2 regions of the Clostridium neuense genome follow, and region 2 is predicted to be linked to the other one. Evidence: riboswitches for the same ligand, from Rfam matches in the RefSeq annotation. Region 2 holds a riboswitch; the other holds the start of a gene.
The links. A riboswitch is a leader RNA that binds a small molecule or an ion and turns the genes downstream of it on or off. The one in region 2 is predicted to bind cyclic di-GMP.

Region 1 (4,426 bases), on a different contig from region 2:
GCTCCTAAAGACATCGGTTTAGGGAATTCCATAATTAATCGCTTAGAAAAAGCAAGTGCAGGAAATATTGTTCACATATAAATTATATACAGTGAAATTAACTCAACTAAAACCACCATCACTCGTGAACATAAATAAATCATAGATAAGGTGTCAAATTTGCTATTTATTTAGTAGTTTTGGCACCTTTATTTTAGGAAAACTTTATAGTCTCTATTAATAATTTTTTCTATTTACCAAGATAAAATTTAAAAATTGGCAAAAATATTTTTTTAAAAATTGCACTTTTAACAGAATATGATTGTAGTACGCGTACAAATATGATAGAATATAGTTAAATTTTTTCAAATAAAAATACCATTATCGGCTATATCTAAAATTTATAAAAAAATATATACATACGTATGTATGTGAACAGCATACACTTTTCAAATTTCTTGAATATTATCAAATTATCAATAAAATTTAATTTTTAAATCATTTTTTTAATTTAGAGACTTTATACTAAGTGAGGAAATTTATCATGGAATTAAACCTAGAAAAAATTAAAAAGGCTCAAGAAAACATTAATGCAGTAGTAAGAAAAACTCCCTTGTTCTACACAAGTACCTTCTCAAAAAAATGCAGCTGCAAAGTATACTTAAAATGTGAAAACAAGCAAAAAACTGGTGCTTTTAAGTTAAGAGGTGCCTATAACAAACTAGTTAATTTAACGGAAGAAGAAAAGAAAAAAGGAGTTATTGCCTCCTCCGCAGGAAATCATGCTCAAGGAGTTGCCTATGCTGCAACTGCTTTTAAGGTTAAATCCACCATAGTTATGCCATTAACTGCACCTCAAGCTAAAGTAGATGCAACAAGGGGCTATGGTGCAGAAGTTATTCAAGCTGGTCAAGTATATGATGAATGTCATGATAAAGCCGTAGAAATACAAAAGGAAACAGGTGCAACCTTTTTAGAACCTTTTAATGATGTAGATGTAATGGCAGGACAGGGAACTATAGCTCTTGAAATATTAGAAGAGTTACCCGATACTGATGTTATAGTTATTCCAATTGGCGGGGGCGGGCTAATATCTGGCATTGCCACAGCAGCAAAAGCCTTAAAGCCTTCAATAAGGATAATAGGCGTTGAACCAGAAATAATCCCATCTGCCAAGACTTCAATTAAAAATGGAAAAGTCACCACTGTTCCAGGTGCAAAATCTTTAGCTGATGGCATATCCGTCAGTACAATCGGCGATAAGTGCTTAGAGTATCTCCAAAAATATGTAGATGAAATAGTTACAGTAAGCGAAGACGAAATAGCTCACGCTATGTTTCAGCTGATGGAAATAAGCAAGCTCATAGTTGAAGGTTCAGGAGCCGCACCTTTAGCAGCCTTATTAGCTAAAAAAATAAAAGGAATAGAAGGTAAAAATGTAGCTCTTTTAGTTAGTGGAGGAAATGCTGATATTGCAACTACAGCTAAGATAATCGAAAGAGAATTGGTTTTAGAAAAAAGAACAATAAGATTTGAAGTAGAGCTTCAGGACAAAACAGGAGCCTTGGGCACTTTAATATCAAAGATAGGAAAAATGGGAGGAAACGTCGTTACAGTAAGACAGGACAGCAACTGGAATGAAAAAGGTCTTGAATATGCTGATGTATCCTTTGAAATCACAGTTCAATCCAAAACACATGGTGAAAGTATACTAAATTGTTTAGAAAAGGACGGATATGTAGTAAAATTAATATAGACATAAATTAAAATATTAGGAGGACTATTTTATGGAAAAGAAAATAATAAGTACAAAAAACGCTCCAGGAGCAGTAGGCCCTTATTCACAAGCTGTTAAAGCTGGAAATTTAGTATTTGCATCAGGTCAAATTCCACTAGATCCAACAACTGGAGAACTAGTTAATGGAGATGTACAAAAAGCAACTGAAAGATCTCTAGAAAATGTAAAAGCTATTCTTGAGGCAGCAGGAACTTCCCTTGACAAAGTAGTTAAAACAACTGTATTTGTAAAAAACATGAGCGATTTTGCTGCTGTCAACGAAGTTTACGCAAGATACTTTAAAAAAGATATGCCTGCAAGATCATGTGTGGAAGTAAAGCTTCCTAAAGATGCTTTAGTTGAGATAGAAGTAATAGCATTAGCAGAGTAATTAAGTCCACTTACGGAGTAAATTGTTACTAAAAATCAGCAGCAATTCACCCCGTAATCAAATCTAATTTTATCTTTCCAGTTTACAACTACGGGGTTTTCATATCTCCCTTTTTCTAAATTGGATAAAGCTTCTTTCATAATCTATATGTAATCTTTCATTTTTAATTTTCCAACAAAAAATAATTATACAATTGAAATCCGATCCAATTCAGTGTATTATTTTTTATATATCATAATAGTACACTTATTGAAAAATAAGGTCACAAAGCTATGGGTCTAAGGGAATTCAATTCTTATGATTGCCAGGTTGCTAAAGATAAGGAAAAATAATATCTTTTTGTGCGTCTATTATTATATAATAGACCTTTTATTTTTTATAATTATATATTGAACCATATATTTATAATACATATACCTATTTATCACCGGTTGCATAAGCAAAATTAAAAGATATTAAACTATATATTATAAACTTATAGATAGGAAGTTATGATATAGCAACATTACGTAAAATATTTTAAAACATAACTAAAGATAAAAGAGGAGTAAATAAAAATGAATACTGGTAAAACCTTCAAAACAAATTTTTACGAAAAAATGCTTAAAGTAATACTGGCAATATTTATAATTTGCTGTATTGTGGCATTTACATTTTATTCTGCTTTAAAATTATTTGGTTTTAATGATAAAATACACACTAATTCATTAATTATCCTTGGGATACTTACAGTCACCTATGTTGTAATACTATGGTCATGCTACAAGCATACAGTTTCAAAAAATGGTTTCAATGTTAAATGGTTTAACATAACTAAATATGTTTATTTATTTATAACTTATTTTCAATATTTATATTTAAACTTTACAATGCATTTAAATTCTACATGGCTTATAATTTTCTTTTTTATAACCCTAGAATCTCTATTTTTTGATTTAAAATTAATTATTACCGCAATAGCAGTAAGTATTGCTTGCCAAATATCTGTATACATATATAATCCATCCATTTTAAATTACAAAACTTTATTACCAGCAGAATTAATGTTAACTTCTGTAACAATCATAATAGCCTTGATTTTAACTAGTCTTGTTGTATATTTTTCTTCAAATTTATTAGATTCAATTTCTGAAAAAGAAATAAAAATTAATGAAGAAAATCAAAAGCTATTGAATTTATTCAAAAATATATCACAAACTTCCAATACTGTTTTAGCTTCAAGTGAAAACTTAAGTGCTGCTATTGAGGAGCAGACAAGTACCCTTTTAGAAGTTTCAGAAACAAGCCAAAATATATCAAATTCCTGTGAAGAAATGTTAAATAAATCAAACAAAAATAGTGAGATATTAAAAACTTTGCTAAATGCTAATGAAACTGTTTCTAAGAAAACAAATGCTAGCGAATCACAAATAAAAGATTTTATCACAGTTACGGACAAGAATCAGCAGTCTCTAAATAATGCTTTAACAATTATTACTGATATAAATAAAAATATTAAAAATACTTTCCAAACTACAAAAGCTTTAGAAGAAAAATCAAAGCAGGTAGATACTATATTAAATCTTCTCGGAGATATCGCAGAACAAACAAATCTTCTTGCATTAAATGCATCTATTGAGGCAGCAAGAGCAGGTGAATATGGTAAGGGATTTGCAGTTGTAGCTGATGAAATACGCAAACTAGCAGAAAACACAAGACAGTCTCTTAACCAGGTAAGTTCAATGCTAGATGAATTAAAAGCTAATATAAATCTTGTTGAAAAGCAAATGACTGAGAACAACGAAAAATCTCAAACAGGAAATAATATTATTAACGAAACAGTAAATGATATAAAAATTATGACTGATAAATTAAAATTATTTAGCAGCAATATAATAGAAATAAACACGGCTTCCACAACGCTACTTACAGAAACTCAAAATGTAGTTGAATTTAACAAACAGGTTAACAGCTTAACGGAGGATACTATATCTAAATACACAACGGTATCGCAATCAATATCTCAAAGTGCTGCTACCAACGAAGAAATAGAAGCTAATATTAATGAACTAAAAAATATTGCTGAAAACATGAATGAACTTGTAAAATAGTTATAGTTTAATGAATTTCTGCTACTGCAGAAACTCATTAAACACCTGAACAAATTCTTCTGGTCTCTCCTTTTGAGCCCAATGTTTACATCCTTTCATCACATGAAGCCTACTATTCTTAATAACCTTACTTGCCGCTATTGCATATTTTACAGGAACCCCAGAATCTTTTTCACCATTGACTATTAA
Region 2 (4,426 bases):
AGTAAGACAATGTGTGATCAAACTGGGCAAGCATTATTTGTATTTCCAACAATAGCTTCAAATTGTGCTGCTATAACTGCAACAACGGTAATATACGATGCAAATCATGTGTTTAAGGAGTTGTATTTTACTAAAAAACCAGCAGTACATTGCTTTATTAATACAAAAATAATAGCAGAAGCACCGGATCATTTTATTTGGGCAGGTATAGGAGATGCATTGTCGAAAGAATATGAATGTACATTTTCCTCAAGAGGAGATGAATTAGATCATACAAATCTCTTAGGAGTTGATATAAGCCGAAACTGTGTAGAACCACTTTTAAAATATGGTAAAAAAGCTTATGAAGATGTTAAGAGTAACAAAGTATCATATGAATTAGAACAGGTTGTTCTTAATATAATAATTACTACAGGACTTGTATCGGTTTTTGTAATAAATGATTACAATAGTTGTCTTGCACATTCCGTATACTATGGATGCACAACATTAGAAAATATAGAGAAAAATCATTTTCATGGTGAGGTAGTGTCTTATGGAGTTTTAGTTATGCTAACATGTGACAAGCAGTATCAAGAACGTGATAGAATTTATAAATTTAATAAGAGTATAGGACTTCCAACTAAACTTGAGGATATAGAGGTTGAAGAAAAAGATATGGATAAAGTACTAGATAAGGCAATGGAAACAGGTGATATAAAGCATGTTCCATATAAAATAACAAGGGAAATGATATATGAGGCAATGATGGAATTAGAAAAGTTAAATTGTAACTTATAATTATGTTTATAACACTATTTGTGTTAAATAAATATATTTTAAATTTGCTTAGAAAAGATAATGTAATAATATACGAAAGCTTGTTAAAATATGTAGACAAACCATGATATATATAATACAATGAAAACATAGAATATTTTAGTTAAAAAGCAAATTCATTGAAAAATGAAGACGCAAAGCCATGAGTCTAAGGTAATAATGCTATGATTGTCAGGTTGCTATAAATTAATAAGTATTTGCTGTCCAATAATTAAATTATGTTTTTATAGTAAACATTATGTATTGTGGGATGGGAAATTATGCATTTAGTAAGAGTAAGCAACTTGTTTTGCTTACTTTTTTTATAATATAAAAAGAAGGGGGTTTATAGGGGGGAAATATTAATTGTTTTAAATATAAATATAAAGGTGGTTGATATGTTATGGAATCTTTTAAAAATATTAAAACCAGTCTGAAATTGTTATTATACTTTACAATTATGATTTTGATTTCAACTTTTTTAGGGTACTTTTCTAATATAATTTTTAAAGAAAAAACTGTTAATTCAATTTTGTTAGTTATATTCACTGTTATTATTCTTGTAATAATCTCATATTTTTTAATAAATAATGAAGTTACAAAACCTATAGAAGAGGCAAATGAAGTTCTTAACAAAATGGCAAACAATGATTATACTGTTGAGGTCAAAGGAAATTATTCTGGTACAATGCGGGAGTTAGCTTTAAACGTTAATGATGTTAGACTAAGATTTTTAAGTATACAAGGCATATGTACTAATATCTCTAATGGAGATATTAGTGATTTGGAGAAGCTAGAAAAGATAGGAAAAAGATCGGAAAAGGATAAGATGATACCTGATCTTATTAAGATGATAAAAAGTATCAAGGATATTTGTGAAGAAATAGAAGTAATAACTAACTCTGCTATGAATGGAGACATTCATATTCATGGACAAGAAGATAACTTTAAGGGAAATTACAAAACAATAGTTAGAGGTATAAATAATCTTTTAGATACTTTGGTGGCACCATTACAAGAAGCTATCACCATTTTAGATAGAATGGCAGTAAATGATTTTACCTTGGAAATGGAAGGTGAATATAAAGGCTCTATAAAAAAATTTGCACAGTCTATTAATGATGTTAAAACAAGATTATTAAGCGTGCAGGATGGATTTGTAAGAGTTGCTAAAGGGGACACAAGTAGGCTTGAAGAATTTAAAAGTGTAGGTAAAAGATCTGAAAATGATAAGCTTGTTCCTGCTTGTATAGCAACAATGCAGGCTATACATAGTTTAATTAATGAATCGAAAATGCTTGCAAGTAGTGCAATAAATGGACAATTAGATGTTAGAGGTAATGATGATCAATTTGAAGGTAGTTATAAAGAGATAATTTTAGGGATAAATAACATGCTTGATTCTGCGATTGCACCTGTAAAGGAAGCTTCAAATGTACTTGGAGAAATGGAAAAGGGTAATTTTAAAGCAAGGATGAATGGTAACTACAAAGGAGATCATGCTGTTATTAAAAATGCACTTAATAATACCATGGATTCTATTGGTTCATATATAGATGAAATTTCTAGTGTGCTTATAAAAATGGCAGAAGGAAATATTGATGTAACTATATCAAGGGATTATGTAGGAGATTTTATTGAAATTAAAAACTCATTGAATGAAATTATAAATTCTTTTAATAAGATTCTAAATGATATGAATACTTCTTCACAACAAGTTGCATCTGGAGCTAGGCAAGTATCAGATTCAGCGCAAGCTTTATCGCAAGGTTCTACAGAGCAGGCAAGCTCCGTAGAAGAATTAACAGCCTCCTTAGAGGAAATAGCTGCACAAACAAAGCAAAATGCTGAAAATGCTGAGCAGGCTAATAAAATGGCGTTAGCTGCTAAGGACAATGCACTTAATGGTAATATTCATATGCAAGAGATGCTAAAATCGATAAATGAAATAAATGAAGCTTCGAGTAATATTTCAAAAATTATAAAGGTTATAGATGATATTGCATTTCAAACAAATATTCTTGCACTTAATGCAGCAGTAGAAGCTGCTAGAGCAGGTCAGCAAGGAAAAGGATTTGCCGTAGTAGCAGAAGAAGTTAGAAATTTAGCAGCAAGAAGTGCAAATGCGGCTAAAGAAACTACAGCACTAATTGAAAGTTCAATTAAAAAAGCAGAAAATGGCACCCAAATAGCTGATGATACTGCAGAGGCTTTAAATAAAATTGTTGATGCTGTTTCGGATGCTACTAGTCTTGTAAGCGAAATAGCAAGAGCATCTAATGAACAGGCGGCAGGTATTTCTCAAATAAATGATGGCATTATGCAGGTGTCACAAGTTGTGCAGACTAATTCTGCGACTGCTGAAGAGAGTGCAGCTGCAAGTGAAGAATTATCAAGTCAGGCAGAGATTCTTAAAGGCTTGGTTAATGGTTTTAAGCTAAAAAAAGGCAATTTAGATAAATATGAAGTTGATAAGATAAATCCTCAAGTGTTAAAAATGCTTGAAAATATGTCTGTTAAGCAAAATGAAGATGTAGATGATATTAACTCTGAATTCGATAAGCATAAGTTTAAGATTGATTTAAGTGATGGAGAATTTGGGAAATACTAATGCAATATGAGATATGCTTTATAGTGAAACTAAAGGTAAATTTATTGAAATGAGTTATTTTACTTACCATACGTTATAAGTATGGTAAGTTTTATATATATTTTTTATGGTATCAATATAAGTGGAAAGATGTTTATAGCATCAGTGAATTAGGAGGCTCCATTACAACTGTAGCTATTGCTTACAATAAAATTAATTTTGGTAATTAAACATTGATCGCTTTTTAGTGGTATAATAAGAATGTATGTTTGGCGATTAAATTAGGATAATAAATAGTGAAGGAGAGGTGCAATTTGGAAAGTAATGTTTTTAGTTATTTAAATAAGAACTATAGATATTTAAATAATTATTTAAGAGAATTAGATGAAATAGTATTTACATCCCCATATAAAGCAATTATTAAAGGTAGAAGTTTTACTGAAAATTTAACTAAAGAAGTATGTAAACTAGAGGGGTATTCTTTATTAAATACGACAACTCAAGCTGGAAGATTAAGAAAGTTAGAGAGTGAAGGGATACTTAAAGGCAAGATATATAGAACATTTAATAAAGTCAGAAGAATGGGGACTAGAGGAGAATATAATGATAAAGAAAAGGAATTAGAAGCAAGTTTAAATATGCATAGATATGCTTATAATATAGCATGCTGGTTTATTAAAAATTATATTGATCATGAATTTGAAGTGGTTACATATAAATATCCAACTCCACCTAAAGATAGCAATGTAGAAATGGCATCAAATTTAATAAAAAAAATGATTAAAGAAACACAAAAATCCCAAGAAATTAATAAAAGTTATGAGAAAATGATTGATTATTTAGATACAAATGAAAAGGCACAAGATATCTTTGAAAATTTTCTAATTGAAAGTATTATTGATAATAAGGAAATCGATAAAAAATGCTTAGTGCAAGAATTCTCTAAAATACAAGAAGCATTAGATAAGTAGGCACATCTAAAATATTAGAATTTTGAAGTAAAGTGTGTTGTTAGAGATAAACCGCTTGAAACTTCTT

Region 1: linked by a shared signal. The riboswitch ahead of ACJDT4_RS07050 (methyl-accepting chemotaxis protein) and the one ahead of ACJDT4_RS05055 (methyl-accepting chemotaxis protein) in region 2 are both predicted to bind cyclic di-GMP.

Annotation. Positions count from the first base shown of each region.
Region 1 is NZ_JBJIAA010000005.1:83,233-87,658, reverse strand. Features, by position in the region: gene ACJDT4_RS07065 (L-threonylcarbamoyladenylate synthase) at 1-81, shown strand, start outside; gene ilvA (threonine ammonia-lyase) at 524-1,735, shown strand; gene ACJDT4_RS07055 (RidA family protein) at 1,767-2,147, shown strand; cyclic di-GMP riboswitch class I at 2,377-2,464, shown strand; gene ACJDT4_RS07050 (methyl-accepting chemotaxis protein) at 2,705-4,237, shown strand; gene ACJDT4_RS07045 (alpha/beta fold hydrolase) at 4,259-4,426, opposite strand, start outside.
Region 2 is NZ_JBJIAA010000003.1:275,965-280,390, forward strand. Features, by position in the region: gene ACJDT4_RS05050 (iron-containing alcohol dehydrogenase family protein) at 1-780, shown strand, start outside; cyclic di-GMP riboswitch class I at 919-1,003, shown strand; gene ACJDT4_RS05055 (methyl-accepting chemotaxis protein) at 1,202-3,409, shown strand; gene ACJDT4_RS05060 (hypothetical protein) at 3,703-4,359, shown strand.